DNA from 2 places in the Gudongella oleilytica genome. Region 2 is predicted to be linked to the other one. Evidence: riboswitches for the same ligand, from Rfam matches in the RefSeq annotation. Region 2 holds a riboswitch; the other holds the start of a gene.
What was found. A riboswitch is a leader RNA that binds a small molecule or an ion and turns the genes downstream of it on or off. The one in region 2 is predicted to bind cobalamin.

Region 1: it holds a riboswitch for cobalamin, as region 2 does, so the genes downstream of both, EC328_RS08320 (ABC transporter substrate-binding protein) here and EC328_RS10705 (cobyric acid synthase) in region 2, are expected to answer to the same signal.

Annotation. Positions count from the first base shown of each region.
Region 1 covers NZ_CP035130.1:1,731,219-1,742,407, reverse strand. The annotation lists gene EC328_RS08355 (PadR family transcriptional regulator) at 1-345, opposite strand, end outside; gene rodA (rod shape-determining protein RodA) at 454-1,563, opposite strand; gene queG (tRNA epoxyqueuosine(34) reductase QueG) at 1,671-2,657, shown strand; gene EC328_RS08340 (glycine C-acetyltransferase) at 2,748-3,935, shown strand; gene EC328_RS08335 (DUF503 domain-containing protein) at 4,116-4,397, shown strand; gene nth (endonuclease III) at 4,406-5,059, shown strand; gene EC328_RS08325 (VanW family protein) at 5,052-6,485, shown strand; cobalamin riboswitch at 6,512-6,691, shown strand; gene EC328_RS08320 (ABC transporter substrate-binding protein) at 6,788-7,729, shown strand; gene EC328_RS08315 (FecCD family ABC transporter permease) at 7,744-8,793, shown strand; gene EC328_RS08310 (heme ABC transporter ATP-binding protein) at 8,812-10,062, shown strand; gene EC328_RS08305 (Cof-type HAD-IIB family hydrolase) at 10,136-10,954, shown strand; gene EC328_RS08300 (tRNA (cytidine(34)-2'-O)-methyltransferase) at 10,967-11,189, shown strand, end outside.
Region 2 covers NZ_CP035130.1:2,215,205-2,226,393, forward strand. The annotation lists gene cbiB (adenosylcobinamide-phosphate synthase CbiB) at 1-931, opposite strand, end outside; gene EC328_RS10705 (cobyric acid synthase) at 933-1,772, opposite strand; cobalamin riboswitch at 1,861-2,042, opposite strand; gene EC328_RS10710 (hypothetical protein) at 2,035-2,238, opposite strand; gene EC328_RS10715 (deoxyribodipyrimidine photo-lyase) at 2,285-2,659, opposite strand; gene EC328_RS10720 (RMD1 family protein) at 2,694-3,527, opposite strand; gene speE (polyamine aminopropyltransferase) at 3,654-4,505, opposite strand; gene speD (adenosylmethionine decarboxylase) at 4,518-5,324, opposite strand; gene EC328_RS10735 (aminotransferase class V-fold PLP-dependent enzyme) at 5,443-6,591, opposite strand; gene yedE (YedE family putative selenium transporter) at 6,782-7,852, shown strand; gene EC328_RS10745 (sulfurtransferase TusA family protein) at 7,879-8,085, shown strand; gene EC328_RS10750 (putative Se/S carrier protein) at 8,087-8,326, shown strand; gene EC328_RS10755 (hypothetical protein) at 8,367-8,828, opposite strand; gene EC328_RS10760 (sensor histidine kinase) at 8,924-10,315, opposite strand; gene EC328_RS10765 (response regulator transcription factor) at 10,312-10,995, opposite strand.

The DNA.
Region 1 (11,189 bases), 480 kb from region 2:
CATAAACTGATTAAATACTCTTTCCTTTTCATTCACTTCATTCCTTAGTAAATGATTGACCCCGTTAACAAAGGTGTTCCATTCCCTTTCCAATTTCTCCAATACCTCCCTGCCATTTTCAGTAAGGCAGTAATACTTTCTTGGGGGTCCCTCCTTCGATTCTTCCAGATATGTCGTAACATAACCGTCGGTTCTAAATCTTCTAAGCAGCGGATATATGGTTCCCTTAGAAATCAGGACGTACTTTGATATATTTTCAACCAATTCATACCCATAAAAATCCTTTTTAGAAAGCTGTGAAAGAACACAAAGCTCAAGAACCCCTTTTTTGAATTGAATGTTCACTATCTTCAATCCCTTTCATGGCACAACCATAATATAATACACACTATCTTATAATGAAAGGTACTGTGTAAAAAAATAGAGGTTATTAACCTCTGATTTTGAAGGATCTTATTCAAAGCTTAAACCATCTCTGTGAAGCCCTACACTGATAACTATTCCAATTGACACAAGATTGATAAGCTGGAAGGTTCCTCCATAGCTCATGAAAGGCAGGGGAATGCCAGTTATGGGCATCAAACCTAGAGTCATTCCGATATTCTCCCATATATGGAACAAGAACATCCCTGCAAGACCTGTTGACATGAGAGAGCCGAAGGTATCCGTAGAATTTTTGGCTATTTTGACTATCCTGTACAATAGAATAAAGTAAAGCAGTATGAGTGATGCTCCGCCAATAAACCCCAGTTCTTCTGCCAGAACTGCAAATATAAAGTCAGTCTGTTTTTCAGGAATATAATTGAACTGAGTCTGGGTTCCCTTAAATAAGCCTCTTCCAAACATTTTTCCGCTGCCTATAGCTATCCTGCCCTGTAAAGCCTGATAACCTGTATTAGTTGTATCCCTTTCAGGGTCCAGAAAGTTAAATATCCTGTCACGCTGAAAATCGTCAAGTCTCATCCAGATCACAGGCAGGCTCATCAAACCCACAACAAATGCCAGACCGATGTACTTCCATTTTATCCCGCCTGCAAATAACATTGCTGCAATAATAAAAACAAATACCATTGCAGTTCCCATATCAGGCTGCATAAGTATCAATATCACCGGTGAAAATGCCAAGGCAAGCGTCTTCAGCAAAACAAATGGTGAGTTGATATCCTCCTTATGCTTATCCATGTACTGTGCAAGGGAGATTATCAGCCCAACCTTTACAAACTCTGCCGGCTGGAAGCCGAAGCTGCCGATATAAAGCCAGGAACGTGCTCCCCATTGTTCATCACCCACACCCATGAGCAATACTGATAGCAGGAGACCCATTGAGACTATATATATTGGGATGTAAAGCTTCCCCAGAAACTGATAGTCGAAGAAAACAAGAAAAAGTATTGCTGCAAAACCGATCAGAGTTGCAATGCCCTGGGTTTTCACATACCTTAAATTTTCCATACTTAGAGTTGCAGAGTATATCATTACAAGGCCATAGATGCAAAGTATAATGACCGTTGCAAGTAATATAAAGTCAAATTTTTTGAAAGCCTTTTTTCTTAGATTGAACATTTCATCGACTCCTTTATTCCAGATGATATTATATCATAATACATCGATTCGAAGTAGTGGGAATGCTTAAGCAAATTTGCTATAATCATCTGAGAGGGAGATTTGGAATGATAAAAACAATAAGTGATATAGCTAAGGGATTGGATATAGATATTGTTGGATTTGCAGGTAACGAGGTGCTATCCGGACTTCAGGGAGTACTTGAATCGAGGATCAGCAAAGGACTCGCTACTGAGTTTGAGCCAAAATCCGTAAAGGATAGAATAGATCCTACCATGACTCTCAGGGAATGTAAGGGAATAATAACTATAGCAGTTCCATATAATACAGCCTGTGAGACCAGCTCCAGGGTAACTATCAAGGGAAGTCTAAGCAGATCATCCTGGGGCCTTGACTATCATATAGTGGTTAAGAAACTCCTAAAGGAGCTTTCAGGCAGGCTTGAGTCTGTACTGGGTGGCAGCTACCTTACATTCGCTGACACCGGGCCACTGGTTGACAGGGAACTGGCTTACAGGTCGGGACTAGGCTACTATGGCAAGAATTGCTGTATTATAAATCCCATATACGGGTCCTATGTATTTATTGGCTACATACTCACCAGCCTTGAATTGTCATCTGATGCTATCCCCATTGAAAGTCAATGCGGAGATTGCAGACTTTGTCTCGATGCGTGTCCCACAGGAGCACTGGAGGCTCCAGGGGTCCTGAATCCTCATAAGTGCATATCTTATCTTACTCAAACAAAGGAGTACATACCAGAAGAGCTCCAAAAAAGGATGGGTGTCAAGATATATGGCTGCGATACCTGTCAGGCTGTATGCCCTAAAAATAAGGGTGTCAGATCATCTCGGTACAAGGAGTTCCAGCCTTTAAAAACTGGGGGCTGTGTTGACATAAAGGAGCTGCTTGAGATGAGCAAAAGGGATTACACAGATAAATATGGCGATATGGCCGGGAACTGGAGAGGCAGAAGTGTTCTAATAAGAAATGCACTCATAGCCATTAAAAATATGGGCATAGAGTCTGAATTAGAGGATCAGCTTGAAAATCTCAGGAAAAGAGAGGTTGAGCTATGGAAGCCTTATTTATGAGTCTTCTTTTCCGATAAGGAAATTTCCAACTGGTAGAAGCTGTGGTATAATCTAAACGAACAAAACGATTAATTTCAGGGAGGGATCCAATTGTCAAACATTCATGAGCTGCAATTTTTGAAGGATAAGATCCAGGAGTTAAAGGATCAGGGAGTTTACAGAAAACTGCCTGTGCTTCAGGGAGCAAGTGGTCCTGAGGTCCTTTTGGATGGTAAGAAAGTAATCAACCTTTCCTCAAATAACTATCTGGGTTTCGCAAATCATCCAAGACTAAAGGCAGCTGCAATTTCAGCGGTCGAAAAGTATGGTGCAGGATCAGGCGCGGTCAGGACAATTATTGGCAATATGAGCATACATGAGGAAATGGAGGAGGTCCTTTCAAAATTCAAAAGAGAAGAAGCTGCTTTCGTCTATCAGTCAGGCTTCAATTGCAATGCGGGTACTATCCAGGCAGTTACAGAGGCTGGAGATATAATCATCTCCGATGAACTGAATCATGCATCGATCATTGACGGCTCAAGACTATCCAGAGCAGACAAAGGGATATATAAGCACTCTGATATGGACAGCCTGGAGTCAGTTCTTAAGGATTCAAGAGACAAGTACAGGAATATCCTTATCATCACTGACGGAGTATTCAGTATGGATGGTGACATTGCAAAGCTTCCCGAAATAGTTCAGCTTGCTGAAAAATACGAAGCAATGACCTATGTCGATGACGCTCACGGCTCAGGTGTCCTTGGAGAAAGTGGGAGGGGAACAGTTGACCACTTTGGACTGCATGGCAGAGTAGATTTTACAATAGGAACATTATCAAAGGCAATAGGTGTAGTTGGAGGCTATGTAGCTGGCTCAAGCACTATGTATGAATGGCTTAGCCACAGAGCAAGACCTGTTCTATTCTCAACCTCAATGCCTCCTGCAGCAGCAGGTGCAATAATAGAGGCTGTGAAGATGCTGACTGAGTCCACAGAATACACCGACAGGCTATGGGATAACGCAAAATACTTCAAAGAAAAAATGGGAACATTAGGATTTGATATTGGAAACAGTCAAACACCAATAACTCCGGTAATTATTGGAGATGAGGCGAAAACGATGGAATTCAGCAGAAGACTTCTCGATAAGGGAGTATTCGTATCTGGAATAGTTTTCCCTACTGTACCAAAGGGAACAGGAAGACTAAGATGCATGGTGACTGCAGGACACAGCAAGGAACAGCTTGATAAGGCTGTTGAGGCATTTAAGGCTGTTGGGGAGGAAATGAGGCTTTTATAGGATTGGATAGAAGATACAGATCCAGGATCATATGATCCTGGATCTAAATTATTGAATAGTTCATTAAAGCACAAGATAAATATGGGCTATGCAGTAGTTTTTGTACTCATGGCAATTGACCCTGTTTTTTCTTTTTCATATATTGTAGAATGTATATATGTCAGCGTAGGAGGGAATAAAATGTTTGTGGGAATTTGTACTATAAGACTTGAAATATTTGAAGCCCATTCCCTTAAGGAGAAAAGGCAAGTCATAAAAAGCATAATAGAGCGCCTTAAGCATAGATTCAACATTTCGATAGCTGAGGTGGATATGCTTGACAGCTGGCAAAACTCTGAAATTGGTTTTGCTTGCGTATCTACGGAACCTGATCATGCAAGAAAAATGATCCAAAATGTAATCAACTTTATTGATGGCGATGGCAGGGTCGAGATCATAGGGCAAAATATTGAGTTACTATAGGTGAGACCATGAGAAAAAAGCTGACAAAAAAAGAAATGGCATCAGTCATAGAAAAGCTTCTTAAGACTTATCCTGATGCAGGACCAGAGCTTGACTTTACAACTCCCTTTGAGCTTCTTATAGCGACCATCTTATCAGCTCAATGCACTGATGTAAGGGTAAACAAGGTGACTTCAGAGCTTTTTGCTGAACTTACGTCTCCGGAAGATTACATATCACTTGGCCGGATTGAGCTTGAAAAAAGGATAAGAAGCTGTGGACTGTCCAATACTAAAAGCAGCAATATTCTGAGTACCTGTGAGTTGCTCCTGGAAAAGCATAATGGTCAAGTACCCGATACGATAGAAGAACTTATTAAGCTTCCAGGAGTTGGGAGAAAAACTGCCAATGTTGTTGCAAGTAACGCATTTGGAGTTCCTGCGATCGCGGTTGACACTCATGTTTTTCGGGTATCTAACAGAATAGGACTCGCAAATTCCAGGACAGTCGAAAAAACTGAGGAAGAGCTGATGAAAAATATCCCAAAGAATATGTGGACAAAAGCTCACCACCTGCTTATATTTCACGGCCGGAGGATCTGCAAGGCCAGAAAGCCTGAATGTGAGATTTGTCCTATAAATACGGAATGTCTCTACTATGAAAGGGAGATCAACAATGGATAAACGAGTAGTTGCAGCAATTGTCGTTCTGCTTATTATATCAGGAGCCTTGTTTGGAGGCTACACCTACCTGGATGGCAGGATAAACATAGATGGTTATTATGAAGGTGTTTCGGTTGCAAATGTCCCAATAGGAGGCCTGACTAGGCAGCAGGCAGAAAGCAAATTGCGGGAGAGCCTTGAGAATGGCTTCAACGAAAAGGGAATTATCATAGAATCTGAGGAGCACCCGGGTGAGGAAACCTTTATATCCTATGCCAAGCTCGGATATACCTACGATTATGAGGCTGCGCTTGATGAGGCATATAAAATTGGAAGAAGCGGAAGCATAATAGACAGGTTCATGAGAATACAGGAGTTGAGGAATGATCCTGTAAACATTGAAATTGAGTCTTTATACAGCGTCCCGAGACTAGATTTTGAATTGAACACATTAGCAGAAAAGTACAAAAGGGACCCGATAGATGCCGACTTTGATTTTTCCAATGGGGAGATCAATGTCACCAAACATGTCAATGGAACTGCGGTTGACCTTGATACACTAAGAAAGGATGCAGAGCTGGCAATTTCCGAGGGAGGAAGAGTAGAGCTTCCGATCGAGATAATCGAGCCTGAAATAAAAGCTGAGTTTTATGAAAGGATCAACGGAAAGATAGCAGAATTCTCCACAAGCTTCAAAGGCAGCGCTCCTGGAAGAGTTAACAACATAAGGCTTTCAGCAAAAGCTTTTAAAGGAATTCTATTGATGCCGGGCGATGAGCTGTCCTATAATGAGACCACCGGGCCCAGAAGAGCTGATGCCGGTTATCAGGAAGCTCCAGTGATACTGAACGGTGAGCTGACTCCAGGCATGGGGGGAGGAGTTTGCCAGACATCTACTACACTATATAATGCACTTCTTCTTGCAGACCTGGAAATCATTGAAAGACATCCGCATTCAATGCCTCCTGCGTATGTACCCAGAGGAACTGACGGCGCTGTAGCGACAGGGTATCTGGATCTAAGGTTTAAGAACAATTTTGACTATCCAGTCTACATCGACTCAGAGGTCATTGGAACCAGGGTATACTTCTATATATATGGCGACATGAGGGGTAGGGATTATACAGTTAAGATAGACACTGAGCATCATGCAACCATTCCCTATAAGGTTCATGAAAATTTTGATCCTTCTCTCCCTCCAGGTTATAGAGAGCTTGTTCAGGAGGGTAGAACGGGCTACAAGGTCAGCACCTATAAGTCGATAATCAAAAATGGAGAGGTAATAAGCAGAGAAAGGATATCCTCAGATTATTACAAAGAAAGGGATTTTATCTATAGGGTAGGGCCTGCACTTGCTGCTGAGCCGATAATCCAACCTCCAGCTGCGGTTGACCAAACTCCTGTCATGCCAGTTGAAGAGGGAGTTTTACCGGAGGTATTGCCATAGAAGCGGAACTTTGATATGATTACCACAGCTAAATATACCACATGGGTATCTCCAAGAGATTTAAAAGGGAAAGTGGTTAAAATCCACTACAGCCCCCGCTACTGTGAACGGGAACGAAATCAGCTTTATGCCACTGGGAAACCGGGAAGGCGCTGAAATTAGGATGATCCGTAAGTCAGGATATCTGCCTGTGTTAGCAAGAGCCATTGGTTCTTGACTCGGAGGGAGGGATCTATTTTACCGCTATCAGCCTGTCTCCGGACAGGTTTTTGTTTTTCATAATTAAAAGGGAGAGGATAAGATTGAAAAGAAGATGGTTAGTACTATTAACAGCTATGATGATTTTTGCGGCAGTAGTATCCGGATGTGCACCCAAGGAGCAAACAGAGGCAATACCAAAGGAAACACCTGAAGAACACACTAAGGGCGAAACTATTACGATACTGGACGATTTTGGTAATGAAATCAGTCTCAACGAACCAGCTCAGAGGATCATATCATTAGCTCCAAGCAATACTGAGATACTCTATGCCATAGGGGCAGGAGACAGAGTAATTGGGGTTACAACCTTTGACGATTATCCGGAGGAAGTGCTGCAGGTTGAGAAAATTGGTGATTTCAATGGAATGAACCTGGAGAGGATAATTGAGCTTGAGCCTGATCTGGTCATCAATTATGGTGAAGGCATCACAGAGGAAACTCAGAGACTTGTAGAGGCAGGGATCCAGATAGCTGGTTTTGAGCCTGAAAGTATTGAAGAGATAATTGAAACCATAAAAAGGATAGGCGTACTTACAGGCAACAACACTGAAGCTGAGACACTTTCACAGGAAATGATTGCGAAGGAAGCCGAGCTTATTGAAAAAGTGAAGGGACTTGAAGCAAAGACTGTATTTTATGAAATCTGGCATGAGCCATTGATGGCTGCAGGACCTGGATCTTTCGTCGATCAGCTGATACTCCTGGCCGGTGGAATAAATGTGGCTGGAGATGCTGAAAGTGAATATCCTCAGTTCGATATTGAGCAGTTAATCGAAAGAAATCCACAGATATACCTTACTGCCAATGACCTACCGGAAAAGACCGCTGAGTCTATCGCGGAAAGACCCGGGTACGAAAACATAGACGCAATAAAGAATGGGCAGATATACCTACTGGACGGCAACATTATGTCAAGGCCGGGACCTAGAATAATTGAGGCTCTGGAAATGTTGATCAAGGCTATTCACCCGGAGATCGAGTAAAGGCTGTGAGTGGAATGAAAGGTAAGATAAAGAGGAACTCCTACGGGATCGTAACGGCAGCCATGCTTGCTGTGCTTGTTTTTGCTGTTGTTGCAGCAAGCACCATAGGCTCTGCCGACATCAGCATATTTGACGCCTTCAGAGTTGTTGGATCAAAATTGCCTGGTCTGGATAACTATGTTAATATGGAGGGCATATCTTCAGCAGTAAATTCAATTATCTGGAACGTAAGGCTCCCCAGAGTTTTGCTGGGTGTTCTGGTTGGATCGGCTTTGTCTATCTCTGGAGGTGCCTTTCAGGGACTTCTCAAAAATCCCATGGCGGACCCATATATACTGGGAATATCATCAGGAGCTGCCTTAGGAGCTACCATAGCAATAATAACCAAGCTTGAGATGAGCTTTGCCGGTTTTTCAGGAATATCCCTGGCAGCTTTTCTTGGTGCATTGATTGCTGTTGCGTTTGTATACAACATAGGAAAAATAAAGAATCAGGTACCTGTTACGACACTTTTGCTCGCGGGAGTGGCAGTGGGTCAGTTTCTTACTGCTGTAATGTCATTTCTGATGGTAATATACAACAAGGACATGACAAAAATAATTTATTGGACCCTTGGAAGTCTTGCAGGGAAAGGGTGGTCACCTGTTACTGCTCTTGCTCTGCCTGTTTTTACAGGTATGCTGCTCCTCTTATACTTTTCAAGGGATATAAACATACTGCTTACAGGAGAGGAATCCGCAAAGTCTCTTGGAGTTAACGTAGAACGAACAAAGCTATATGTGTTGCTTATTGGTACCTTCCTTACGTCAACAGTGGTATCTGTTAGTGGCATAATAGGGTTTGTGGGGCTTATAATCCCACATATGGCGCGGATTGTAACTGGCCCGGATCATAGGATTTTATTGCCGGTATCTGCCATAGGCGGTGGCATATTCATGATATTTGCCGATACTGTTGCAAGGACTGCAATATCTCCTGTCGAGATACCTGTAGGCATAATAACAGCTCTTTTTGGGGGGCCATTTTTCATATTCCTTTTAAGAAGCAAGAAGAAATCATTGTAGGAAGCCTGGTGTATAACTATGACTGTTTTGGAAGCGAATAGGATAGTATATTCATATTCAAGAAAGCCAGTGGTAAACGATGTGAGTCTCGAGGTCAAGAAGGGTGAGTTTCTGAGCATAATTGGTCCAAATGGCTCAGGTAAATCAACATTGCTCAAAACCTTGAGCCATATTTACGTACCTGACAGCGGAGAAATAACCCTCATGGGAAAATCTTTGGATACCTATAACCGTAAGGAGATCGCGCAGAGGATATCCATGGTTCCGCAGGACACATCCCTTGATTTTGAGTTTACTGTTGAAGAGGTAGTGTTGATGGGGCGCCACCCTTTCCTTGGAAGGTTTGCAAGGGAAGATTCCAAGGATATGGATCTTGCCTATGAGGCTATGGAAAGAACAAATACATTGCATATCAAGGACAGACTTATAACCGAGATCTCAGGAGGCGAGAGACAGAGGGTTTTTATTGCGAAGTCGCTTGCACAAAACACCTCGGTCATGCTTCTTGACGAACCCACTTCACATTTGGATATAAATCATCAAATAGAAATACTTGACCTTTTAAAGAGACTGAACTCAGAAAAGGAACTGGCAATAGTACTGGTAATTCATGACATTAATCTTGCATCCAGATATTCGGACAGGATATTACTTATGAAGGAAGGAGAAATAATTGCTCAGGGGAGTCCTGAAGCTGTTATAACTCCTGAAAATATCGAAAACACCTATGGGATGCGGGTAGTAGTAGAAACTAGCAGATACACAGGGAATGTCACAGTAACGCCAATTGAGATCAAAAGAAGATTAAGGGGTTCGGAGAAGAGAAGGATACATATAATTGGAGGAGGGGGCACAAGTCTTGAACTGATGAACATCCTGAATCAGGAGGGACATGATTTGAGCCTCGGCGTTATCAACGTTGGAGATACAGATTGGCAGCACGCCAAAGCACTTAGATTGACTTTAATTGAGGAAAAGCCCTTCTCAGCGATATCTGAAAAGGCGTCAAAAAAAGCCTTTGAACAGATAATGAACTCTCATGCAGTAGTCATATCACCTACTCCGATGGGTAGTGGGAATCTTTTGAATCTTAAACTTGCAAGAACAGCTCTTGATAATGGAATTAAGGTAATCAGGCTATTCTCGACTGATGAGGAGTTTGATTTTACAGGCGGAGAGGCAAATAAGATCCTTGAAGAAATGAGACTGAAGGGACTTGTTGAGGTTATTGACGCTGAGGCGTTAATAACTGAGATACGTAAAATATAGGCTGGCGCAAGCCGGTCTTTTTGTTTTATTTTGTCCTGTGATATGTTATATTTAGGTTGTTGGGAGGACTGAAATGAGCATAAAACTAATTGCAATCGATATGGATGGAACACTGTTAAATAGACAGAACCTGCTTACAAGAAGAACGAGAGAAGCAATCGAGATGGCTAAAAACAAGGAGATAGAGATTGTAATCGCAACCGGCAGAGTACTTAAGTCAGCTGTTCACTACTCGAAGGAGCTGGGTCTTGAAAGCTATATAGCAGCCAGCAATGGAGCTGTTGTGGTTGACAAGGACCTTAATAAGGTCATAGACCGCCCAATTTCCAGGAGAGATATAGAGAGAGTAATGAAAGCAGGACATGAGATGGGCATATATTTTCATTTTTACAACGAGGATACCTTCTTCACCAGGACTTATGTTAAGGAAATCGTCGATTATTACACGCCTACAACTGAAAAGCTTAAGGGTCAGTCAATAGACATAAGGCTTTATAATTCCCCTGAGGATATTGTAAACAATGAACAGCTTAAAATTTATAAGTTCCTTTTTATTGACAAGGATCAGGACAAGCTGATACAGCTCAGGAAAAACCTGGAGAGTCTGGAATCAGTGGAGCTTTCGAAGAGCTGGAGAGACAATCTGGAGGTAATGGACAGAGGAGTATCAAAGGGGTCGGCAGTAAAGCTCCTATGTGAACGACTTGGCATAACTGCTGATGAGGTAATGGCAATCGGCGACAATGAAAATGACCTTTCCATGATTAAATTTGCTGGAGTAGGAGTTGCTATGGGAAATGCAGAAGATATAGTCAAAGAGCAGGCAGATTTCATTACAAGCAGCAACGAAGAAGATGGTGTAGCTCTTGCAATAGAAAAATATGTATTTTGATTGGAGGATGCCATGGCTCTTAATATAGTATTGGTAGAACCTGAGATCCCTCACAATACCGGAAGCATTGCCAGGACATGTGCTCTGACCGGTACCAGGCTTCATCTGGTAAGACCTCTTGGTTTTTCTGTAAGCGACAAATACCTGAAAAGGTCCGGGCTTGATTATTGGCATCTCGTAGAAATAAGCTACTATGACAGTTTCAACGAAATACTCGACAAATACACAGGATCAA
Region 2 (11,189 bases):
ATACCAGGTACGATATCAATATCCAAATCAAAATAACTCCAATCTCAGTGCGGTACATTATTTCCACTGCACTTCTTACATGTTTTTCACTTGATGCTTCGCCTTCCTCTCCAAGGAATGGTTTATCAACAAAGACACCTCCATAATAGCTCCCCCCTCCAAGTCTTATCCCAAGAAGTCCTGCTGCCGCACTTTCAGGCCAACCACTGTTGGGGCTTTTATGTTTATAGTGATCTCTCATTAATATACTGTAGCCATTCTTTAAGTCAAATCTCCCGATTGATGTTAACACCATCATCAATGAGGTGATCCTTGATGGCAAAATATTTAGAAGATCATCTACTCTTGCTGGGAAATACCCTAAATATCTGTATTTATCGTTTTTATAGCCAAGCATAGAGTCCATTGTATTTGCAAACTTATATGCCAGTCCTCCAGAAGGTCCGAGAAGTATCATATAAAACAGAGGGGCTATTACTCCATCTGACGTGTTCTCAGATACCGTCTCTACCACTGCTCTATATATATCCTCTTCCTGCAATTTGTCGGTATCTCTCCCAACTATGTAAGACAGCCTTGCCCTTCCTTCATTCAAGGATCTTTTCAACGCCTTGATCACCTCGAAAGCCTCGAAATGAAGATCTCTGGCTGCTACACATGAATATACTAAGTACGTACTCAGCAAGAAACGTAATGCCCTGTTGGATTCAAGTAACTTTAATAAGTAGAACGGCAGGAAGAAACCTATGAACAGATTTATAGAAACGATCAAAAGACCGGCAACCTTTAAACTAAGATCATTATGTATTATTTTTCTAACTATCTTCTCTTCAAGGCATATTAACTTGCCCATTGCCTTTACAGGGTGTGGAAAGCTTTTTGGGTCTCCTACAAAAATATCTAAGATTACACCTGCAATTATTTCTATCATTTTAGATACCTGCAAGTTTGCAAATAATATCCATGTCTATATTCGCTCTAACTACTTCTGCAAGCTTTTCAAGTTCTTCTTCAAGTTCATCTCGGGTCTGCGATCCATCTTCACATTTTTTTGTTTTATCTGTCAGAGTATCTTCATCTGCTATATTCAGGTCTATGTATGGAATTATTCCTACTACAGGTATATCAATAAGTTTCTCCAGCATTTCGATCCCAGGCTCAAGTAATGATCTATCCCCTCTGAACTTGTTGAACACAATTCCCTTTATTCTCCTTCTATCTTCATTTTCAAGGAGCATAACAGTGCCATATACAGCAGCAAACGATCCTCCCCTGTCGATGTCAGTTACAAGAAGAACTGGAGCATCTGCAATCCTTGCCATACCCATGTTCACAATGTCATCTTTACTGAGGTTTATTTCAGCAGGACTTCCCGCTCCCTCTATTATAACTAGATCATTAAGGCTTTCAACTTCCTTATACCTTTCTGTTATCATTTCTCTTAATACCGCTTTGTTCTTAAAATAATCGACTGAGGTCGTTTCCCCTGAGTCCTCACCATTGATTATAAGCATAGAACTCAAATCTGAATTTGGTATAAGTAGTATTGGATTCATATTCTCGTGGGGCTCAAGACCTGCTGCCCAAGCTTGAAGTGCCTGAGCAATTGCTATGATTTTTCCGTCTTTTGTCTTGTGATATTTGCTGCTCATGTTCTGTGACTTAAATGGGTAAACCTTCATTCCATCTTGCTTGAATATCCTGCATAAGGCTGTACATAGTATACTTTTCCCTGCAGAGGAAGTAGTCCCCTGTACCATTATTGCGCCCATATCCTAACCTCCCTTTGAGTTAAAATAAAAAGCACCTATCGTAAGATAAGTGCCAAAATACTTAATTATAGACATTTCTTATCCTTCGTAAGAAAAATGACAAATCATGTATCCTGACTTAGGTATCATTGATTAACGCAGCCTTCCCAGTTGCCCAGTGGCGTATAGCATCAGCTCCTCCAATACAGTTGCGAGACAGTGCGGGATTCTCACCCGTCTTCCATATATTATTCAGTTATTGATGATTATATATTATGCAATCCTATTTTGCAAATATCAGACTAACGTCAGCAGTACTCAAATGATTTATTATCATAAGATCATAAAGATTATTATTGAACTTGTTAATTATAGTTGGCGTCTCATCAAGGTCATTATACTCCTCCAGTCTTAGCATTATCTTTTTTCTTATGGTAGCAGCTGAGTATTCCTCCTTGACTGAAGCTTCCTCTATTGGGACAATCAAATCAGACTCTATTTGATGCAGGGAACAGTCTGTTTTTTCAGCAGCTTTATGTCTCCATTCTCTCTACTCTCAAATAACCTCTGTCATTTACTATTGCACATGCCCTTTCACCAAGAAGTAATACGGCCTCATCAGGGTTCCCTTTAGCAATTACAAATCCTATCCCTGCACTTTCAAGATCTTCTTTTACTTCCTTAAGTCCCTCCAACATAAAGCTGTAGTGTCTCAGATTAGCCTCAGGGAATCCATCAGTAAGTCCAAAGCAAACGAGAAGTGGCTTACAAAGATCATTAGCAATTTTGATAGAAAAATCAAGGGCGTGGTCAGCATTTGTTCTTTGCGAGTGCTGCATCCAATATAGGACATAGTCTCCATCCTTATTGGTTTCATTATTTAGCTGCTTTACCCTGCTTATGTGCATATATCTTTCCCCCAAATAATGCAACAGCTTCCTTCTAAAATGCTATGAGAGCTTTGAGGAAATTTATTATAGGCTCCTCAAATGCATGCACCACTTCGATCAGGATCAATAATATTACAACTATCTCAAGATATTTTGACATCCTTGAGTGCTGGAGATCTGCAATTACCTCAGCAGTATCAAGTAGTGCATCGATCTTGGCATTTAGCTTATCATATCTGTCGTCCAGCTCATATAGCTCAGCGAGTTCATCAAAGAAGATTTCAGCTTCCCTTTCCTTCCAGGTTATGGATGGTTTATCCAGCATCATGATGTAGGAAATGGTTGTATGCTTGAATGCAAGGATCTTCCCAATGGCTGAAATTGTCTTTTTCTCGCTTGTCTTTACCTTTCCATTTCTAAGGCTGACAACGGTTCCCTCTATCTCATCGAATGCCCTGTCTATGTTTATCTCAATTATCTCTAGAGCTACAGACTTTGCAAGAACAAGAGCAGCCATGTCAACATGGAACTTCTTTATTATGCTGTTCCTGTACTCCTGAAACTCCAGCTCACTTTCCTCTGATTCGGGATCCTCTATAAGAGTGTATGTCTCAACCTCACCATAAACGATGTCTGTATTTATGCTCTTTATACTCCCTGGTATTGCCTTTATCTCCCTTACGAATTCAAGCATTTCATCTTCATCATAGTTCAGGAAAACCAGAACACCAAAATGATAAAGATAAACAGCTTTTCCTATGGTAATATCCGTCTTTACAATGAGAGGTTCTTCCCATTTAATTTTTTTTTCGATCCCAAAATGCTTCCCGATCTCTGAGACATTAAACTCACTGCAAATACCCTTGGCTGTAAACTTGTACTTCATCATATTATTCACTCTCTTTTCGTATGTTTACTTCAGAATATATACCCTAACGTAATCCATCTATTTCAACATCAAGACATACATTGGAAAAGGAGCAGTTTGTCCTGCTCCTAAAGTTCAACCGTTTCAATTAGCATCCTCAAGCTGCTCAATTACATATGTTGGAAGTGCGAAGCACCCCCTATGAAGCTCTGTGTTATAGTACTTTGTCTTCAATCCAAAAGATTCCCAGATTTCTGGCTTATGATCTATTAATGGATCAAGTTCTTTGCTGGCGAAGCCGAACAGCCAGTGTCCACTGGCATAGGTAGGCATATGGAACTGGTACACCTTGCACACTGGAAATATGGCTTTAAGCTTTGAATGAGCCTTTATCATTTCTTTTGCATAGTTGGGGTAATATGGGCTCTCGTGCTGATTGATCAATATCCCCTTATCATTTAGTGCGTTGTAGCAGTCTGTATAGAATTCTCTTGTGAAAAGTCCTTCTCCAGGCCCTATCGGATCTGTTGAATCAACCAGTATAAGGTCGTAGTAGTCTTTATTTTCCTTTACAAACTTAATACCATCAACATAATGGTGATGCACCCTTGGATCATCTACCTTGCATGCTGTTTGAGGCAGGTATTCCCTGCACAGCTGAACAACTCTTTCATCTATTTCAACAAAATCTATATGCTCAATATGTTTATACCTTGTAAGCTCCCTAATTGTTCCACCGTCGCCTCCGCCTATAACCATAACTCTCTTTATCTCAGGATTTACAGCTAACGGAACATGTACTATCATATCGTGATAAATGAACTCATCTTTTTCGTTTACCATCATCAAGCCGTCTAGGGTAAAAAACCTTCCAAAATCGTAGGATTCAAAAAAAGCGATCTTTTGGAATGGCGTTTCTTCAGAATATATCTGAGCTTTAACCTTTATCTTAAACTCACAGGTCTCTGTACTCTTTTCCGAAAACCAAAGCTCCACAATATCCCTCCTTTAGTAGTCAATTCCGTAATTTCTCCCATAGTAGATTTCGTGCATTTCTTCGTTTAGCTTATCCAGGATCTCTCTTTTTTGCCTGCCTGTTAGGTCCTCTTCCTTGATCTCAAAAAGATAGTTATCAAGTTCAAGCTCCTTAAGCATCATCTTTGTGTGGAATATGTTCTCCTGGTAAACATTAACGTCTATGCTGTTGTATTTATTAAGATTTTCTTTAGAGATGTAGTCCTGTATTGAATTGATTATATGGTCCTTGAAATGCTTTGTTCCATCCAGATCTCGTGTGAAACCTCTGATCCTGTAGTCACATATTACAATATCTGAATCAAAGCTCTCAAAGAGAAAATCGAGGGCTTTTAAAGGAGATATCTGCCCACATGTGGATACATCGAGATCTACTCTAAATGTCATAATACCCCTGTCAGGATGGTATTCGGGATAAGTATGGACGCTGATATGACTCTTATCCAGGTGTCCGATGACGTTTCTGGGACTTGCAATAACATCCCCTAAATTGCATGAAGGATCCACGCACACATCAGGAAGCTTCTCCTCTGTAATAAGAAAGTTTACACTTGCTCCCTGTGGAACGTAGTCCTGTTTTGCTATATTTAGCAGATTCGCACCAATGATCCTTGTTACTTCTGTCAGGATCTCTGTCAATCTGGTGGAGTTGTACTGCTCATCGATGTATTCGATGTATTTTTGCTTATCCTCAGGCGTTACGGCATAGCATACGTCATAAATATTGAAGCTAAGAGTCTTCGTCAAGTTATTAAATCCATACAGTTGTAATTTTTCCATTTTCCATCCCTTTCATTCTAAAATAAATTGAAATCTATGATTATTTTACAATTTTAAGCCTGTTGTTGCAAGGATTCCGAATAAAAAACCGAGATGCATTAAGCTCCCGGTTATTAGTTTAGTATAATATTTTATTTAAAGCTCCTAATGCATAATCTACATCTTCAATTGTATTGAAATGGGAGAAACTGAAACGCACCGTCCCTTTTGGGAATGTACCCAGGGTCTGATGAGCTGAAGGCGCACAGTGCATCCCGCACCTTGTCGCTATACCGTATTCGCTGTAAAGCTTATAGGATATATCAGCATTATCCCTTGTTGGCACATCAATTGACACTACTCCGGTTCTATTTTTTATGTCATCTCTACCAATTACGTGTATTAGGTCGATTTCCTTTAGTCCTGTCAGGAATCGTTCTACAAGATCTATTTCTCCTGCTCTTATGGTCTCGGTGCCTGTATCTCTGACAAACTTTAAGGCTGCATTAAGTCCATAAATACCTGGGATATTAATGGTTCCAGCTTCAAGCTTGTCAGGCATATACTCCGGCTGGATCTCTTGATCTGATAAGCTGCCAGTACCGCCTTCAATAAATGTATCGATGGATTTCGCAAGGGACTCTGTAACAACAAATCCCCCCAAACCCTGCGGACCTAAGAGACCTTTATGCCCTGTGAAGGCAATAGCATCAGCATTAAGCCTGTTTATATCTATTTCCAGGAATCCAGCAGTCTGAGCAGTATCAATTATAAATATCAGTCCATATTCCTTACAAATCCTGCCAACTGTCTCTATATCAAGTATAGTTCCACAGACATTTGATGCATGGGTCATGATTACAGCCTTTGTGTTTGGCTTGATAAAACCTCTAATATCATCAGGATCCAGTTCTCCGAGGTTACTGCACTTTACCTTAGAGAAGCTTATATCCTTTTTAGATAGTGCATTCAAGGGTCTCATAACTGCATTGTGCTCCATGGAGGATACTATTGCATGATCACCAGCTTCTAATACACCTTTAATAAGTACATTGAGACTCTCAGTAACATTCTTTGTAAATACAACATTCTCAGATTTATTACTGTTGAACATTTCAGCGATAAGTTCCCTAGTCTCATAAACAATATTTTCTGCCAGAAAGGAGCTTTCGTATGCTCCTCTCCCTACATTTGCACCATTATTCAATATGTAATCACTCATAGCCTCTGCTACTCCTGGTGCCTTGGGATAGCTGGTAGCCCCATTATCAAGGTATACTCTCTTCATCTACTTAACCTCCTCGGGTTTTCTTACAACTTCATGCTACTATTTACTACCAGCTCCAACAATAGGTATTAGATAATTTAATGAGATTATGTTTTTTACTAAAATTCTCAATTACAATTTGTTGCCAGGTATTGATATAATCATAACGATGTGCGTTATAAATCATATTACATATTACAGGAGGTCAAGCATGAAAGGAAAAAAAGGAATCATCATTGCCGGCGGAATCGTAGGTATAATATCTGTAATGCTGGTTTATTTTGGAAACCCCTCAAATATGGGCTTTTGCATAGCCTGCTTCCTAAGAGACATTGCCGGAGGCATAGGGCTTCACAGAGCACCAGTGGTGCAGTACATAAGACCTGAGATAATTGGACTTGTTCTTGGGGCATTCTTCATCTCGCTTAAAAACAAAGAGTTCAAAACCTCAGGTGGTTCATCGCCATTTACAAGGTTCGTTCTTGGAGCTCTTGTAATGATTGGAGCGCTAATGTTCTTAGGCTGCCCTCTAAGAATGATCCTAAGACTTGCTGGTGGCGATCTTAATGCACTCGTTGGTATCGCAGGCTATGCATTTGGTATCTTCTTCGGAGTAGTATTTATGAACAAAGGATTTTCACTCAGAAGAAGCTATAAAATGTCTGCATCTGAGGGTTACATATTCCCTGCTATAAATGTTGGACTACTGATCCTTCTGCTTTCAGGTGCCGGGTTCTTATTCTTTAGTGCTGAAGGACCAGGATCTATGCATGCTCCGATCTGGATCTCGCTTGCAGCGGGTCTTGTTGTAGGAGCACTTGCTCAAAGGCACAGACTTTGTATGGTTGGCGGAATCAGGGATCTCATGATGTTTAAGGATACCCACCTTATCTCAGGATTTATTTCCATTCTCGTATTTGCTTTTATTGGAAACTTAGCTTTAGGTTACTTTAACCTTGGCTTTGAAGGTCAGCCAATCGCTCACACTGATGGATTATGGAACTTCCTCGGAATGGCTCTTGCAGGCTGGGGTTCAGTTCTTCTTGGTGGTTGTCCTCTAAGACAGCTTATACTTGCAGGGGAAGGTAACACTGATTCAGCAGTAACCGTTATGGGACTTGTTGCAGGAGCTGCAATTGCCCACAATTTTGGTCTGGCTTCAAGTGGAGCTGGACCTACTGCAAATGGTCAAATCGCTGTAGTTATAAGCTTCGTAATAGTACTCGCCATTTCTCTGGCAAACTCAGAGCTAACTTTCGGCAAGAGCTCACAAAAGGCTTAGATATTTTTAGAAGGGAGTGGAAATATATGGATAAAATAGATGCAAGAGGAATGTCTTGCCCTCAGCCCGTGCTTATGACTAAAAATGCAATTAAAAGCTTGCCTGCCGAAGTAGAGGTGCTCGTGGATAATGAGACCGCAAGGGGGAATGTTGAAAGATTTTTAAGCAGCTCTGGGTATAGAGTTTCAATTACTGAAATGGAAGATGAATTTTTATTGAAGGGAACTAAATAGAATGTATAGCTATTTGGCAATCTTCTTCACACACTCAGGTGCTATAAAGTTTCAGAGAAAGCTTGATAAGTCTGGAATTAAATGCAAATTACTTCCAGTTCCGAGGACTCTAAGCTCAAATTGCGGTATAGGAGCCAGTTTTGAGTCTAATGACTACGAGGTATTCCTGGATGAGGAGATAGAAAAGATATTCCGTATTGAAGATGAAAAATTTTTACTTCAATATGAGGTAAACGATTAAACAGGAAAACAGCCCGATCGGGCTGTTTTCTGATTTTTGATTAGTTTCCGTTAATGTTGAATCCTCTTCTCATCATTCCGCCCTGACCAAGATCTTTTTGTCCGCCAAAGCCACCACGGAAGCCTTCACCATCTCTGTTACCGAATAATCCGGTGCCCTGCATTGCTCTTATTTGTGTTCCGTCACATACTTCAAGCTTAGCTAAGATCTCATCCGCTCTTTCCTGAGTCAGCTTTCCAAGCCCAACCATTTCATTAAGCATAGCTTTTTTCGCTTCCAGCATTTCCTCCCTGAATTTAACGTAGAAAGACTCACCTTCAGCTTGTGCAAGCTCCCCAAACCTATTGTTTTGCTCATTCCTATAAGCATATGCCTCCTGCTCGGTCATTCCCTTCATTTCTCCAAATGTCTTTGCTGGACTCCAGCTTGCTTCGGCAAAGGCAACACTCATTGAGCCTAAAAGCATAACTGCGACTGCTAAAACTACTACTGACTTTTTCATCTCAACACACTCCTTATTCTTATCTTTATCTGATGCTTAAAGTATATAAAAGAGTTATGTTGGAATTGTGATGAAAATATATATTTTTTGTTAGATCATTTACTATTTTTATCAATTTCAAACCAAAAGGTGGTTCCAGCCCCCAGTTTGCTTTCGACGCCGTATTTTGATCCATGGGCTTCAAGGATACCCTTTACTATAGCAAGACCGATACCTGACCCTTTGGCTCCCGAGCCGCTTTTATCGATTTTGTAGTATCTCTCCCATATAAAGGGAAGCTCCTCTTCAGGGATCCCTGTTCCTGTGTCTCTTACCTCAATTCTGACAGCAGAGACTAAGCTCTCTACAGAAATTGAAACTTTTCCTCCTGGATCAGTATGGTTGATGGCATTTGTTATAAGGTTATGAAAAACCTGCTGAAGCCTCTTGGCATCGTAGTATGCAATTTCTGAATCCTTATCTGTCTCAAGCAAAAGCTCTATACCCTTATTCTCTGCAGCTATGATGTACTTTGAAACAGCAGTCTGTACATCGGCTGTAATATCCCCTTCCACTGGGTTTATATCAGCATAGCCTGCCTGGATCTGGGAAAGATTCAAAATATCATCTACCATTACGCTCAATCTGTCAGTCTCCTCTATGATTATATCAAGACTTTCTCTTCTGTTGTCTGTTTGCTCATATTGAACATCTCTGGCAAGCTCTGCATAACCTCTTATAAGTCCCAGAGGAGTACGCAGTTCATGGGAAACGTTGGCAACCAGGTCCTTTCTTAAGCTGTCCAGCTTTGACAGTTGATCGGCCATCCTGTTAAAGTTATTAGCCAACTCTCCCAATTCATCCTTTGTAGATACCTCTGCCCGAGCATCCATATTTCCTTCTGCAAGCTGATTTACTGCTCGGTTCAGTTCTCTTACAGGCTTTAACAGCATCCTTGCAATAAAGGTGCCTATTGCAGCTGATAGTATCAGAAGCAATAATGATATACCTACTAGCTGATCCTTTAATATGCCCACAGTTTCGCTGATCGGCTCAGCAGGTATTGTACCTGTAATTATTATCTCACTTTCCGGTATCAGAATGGAGTATGCAATAAGTTCAAGGTTCTGCCTTGGATGAGTAGTGCGAGTCAGAGCTTCTCCTGATCTAAGAAGCTCATCCAGGTATGCACCCTTTAATACCTTGGATCCAGCCATTTGTCCACGCATACCTCCAGGGCCTCTAAGGGTAGTCATCCCGTCAATGCCAAATACTTCTATGGTAATATTCCTTGATATAAGGATATTTTCTGCATACTCCTCAAAGCCAGTCATGTCCCCAGCTTCGTACAAATTAGCTGCTTCATGGAGGTTAGTCTTTAAGGTGTCAACTATTCGATTCGTATAATTCCTTTCAAGAAATACGGTCTGGTATAACCAAATGGATCCAAGAGTTACTGAAACGAGAATGATCATCCCAAGAATCAGTTTATATGATATCTTTCTCATTTTCCGCTATCCTCCGGATCAAATTTATATCCTACTCCCCAAACTGTGGATACCATGCTCTTATATGGTCCAAGACTTTCTCTTAACACCTTTATGTGAGTATCCACTGTCCTGTCGTCTCCAAAGAAATCTATTCCCCAAACTCCATCAAGTATTTGCTGACGTGTTAGTGCCCGATTCTTATTCGCAGCAAGGTATACTAAGAGCTCATATTCCTTGGGAGTCATTTTGACCTGAGTTCCGTCTATATAAACCGCTCTTGCGCTTGTGTCGACTCTTAAACCCTCAAATGTGTACCCGTCGGCTCCGGTATCCTTAAACTTTAAATTTCTCTTAGTTACAGCCTTGAGCCTTGCCATTAATTCCTTAGGGCTAAAGGGCTTCACCATGTAATCGTCTGCTCCAAGCTCAAATCCAAACAGCTTATCATATTCCTCACCTCGAGCTGTAAGCATTATAACAGGAACCTCCGAGCTCCTCCTGATTGTTCTTAGAACAGTCCACCCATCTACTACAGGCATCATGACATCCAGCAAAACTGCCTCGTATTCTCTCAGTTCAAATTGCTCGATTGCTTCATTGCCGTTCGATGCTTCGAAGGTATTATATCCTTCAATAACAAGGTATTCCTTCAATAATTTTCTCATCTTTATTTCATCATCAGCAATAAGTATATTCATTAGATTTTCCTCCCTCGAAGGTTTCTATACCCAATTAGAAATTTTAATGGTCACTATGAGATATTATATTATCTAAATGTGATAAAATTGTGTTATATAGAATGTAGGTGATGGTTCATATGGGAATTGAGATAAGGAAAAGAGGATATGTATACAGCGAAATTCTATAGCAGGAAAAGAATAACGAGGTAGCT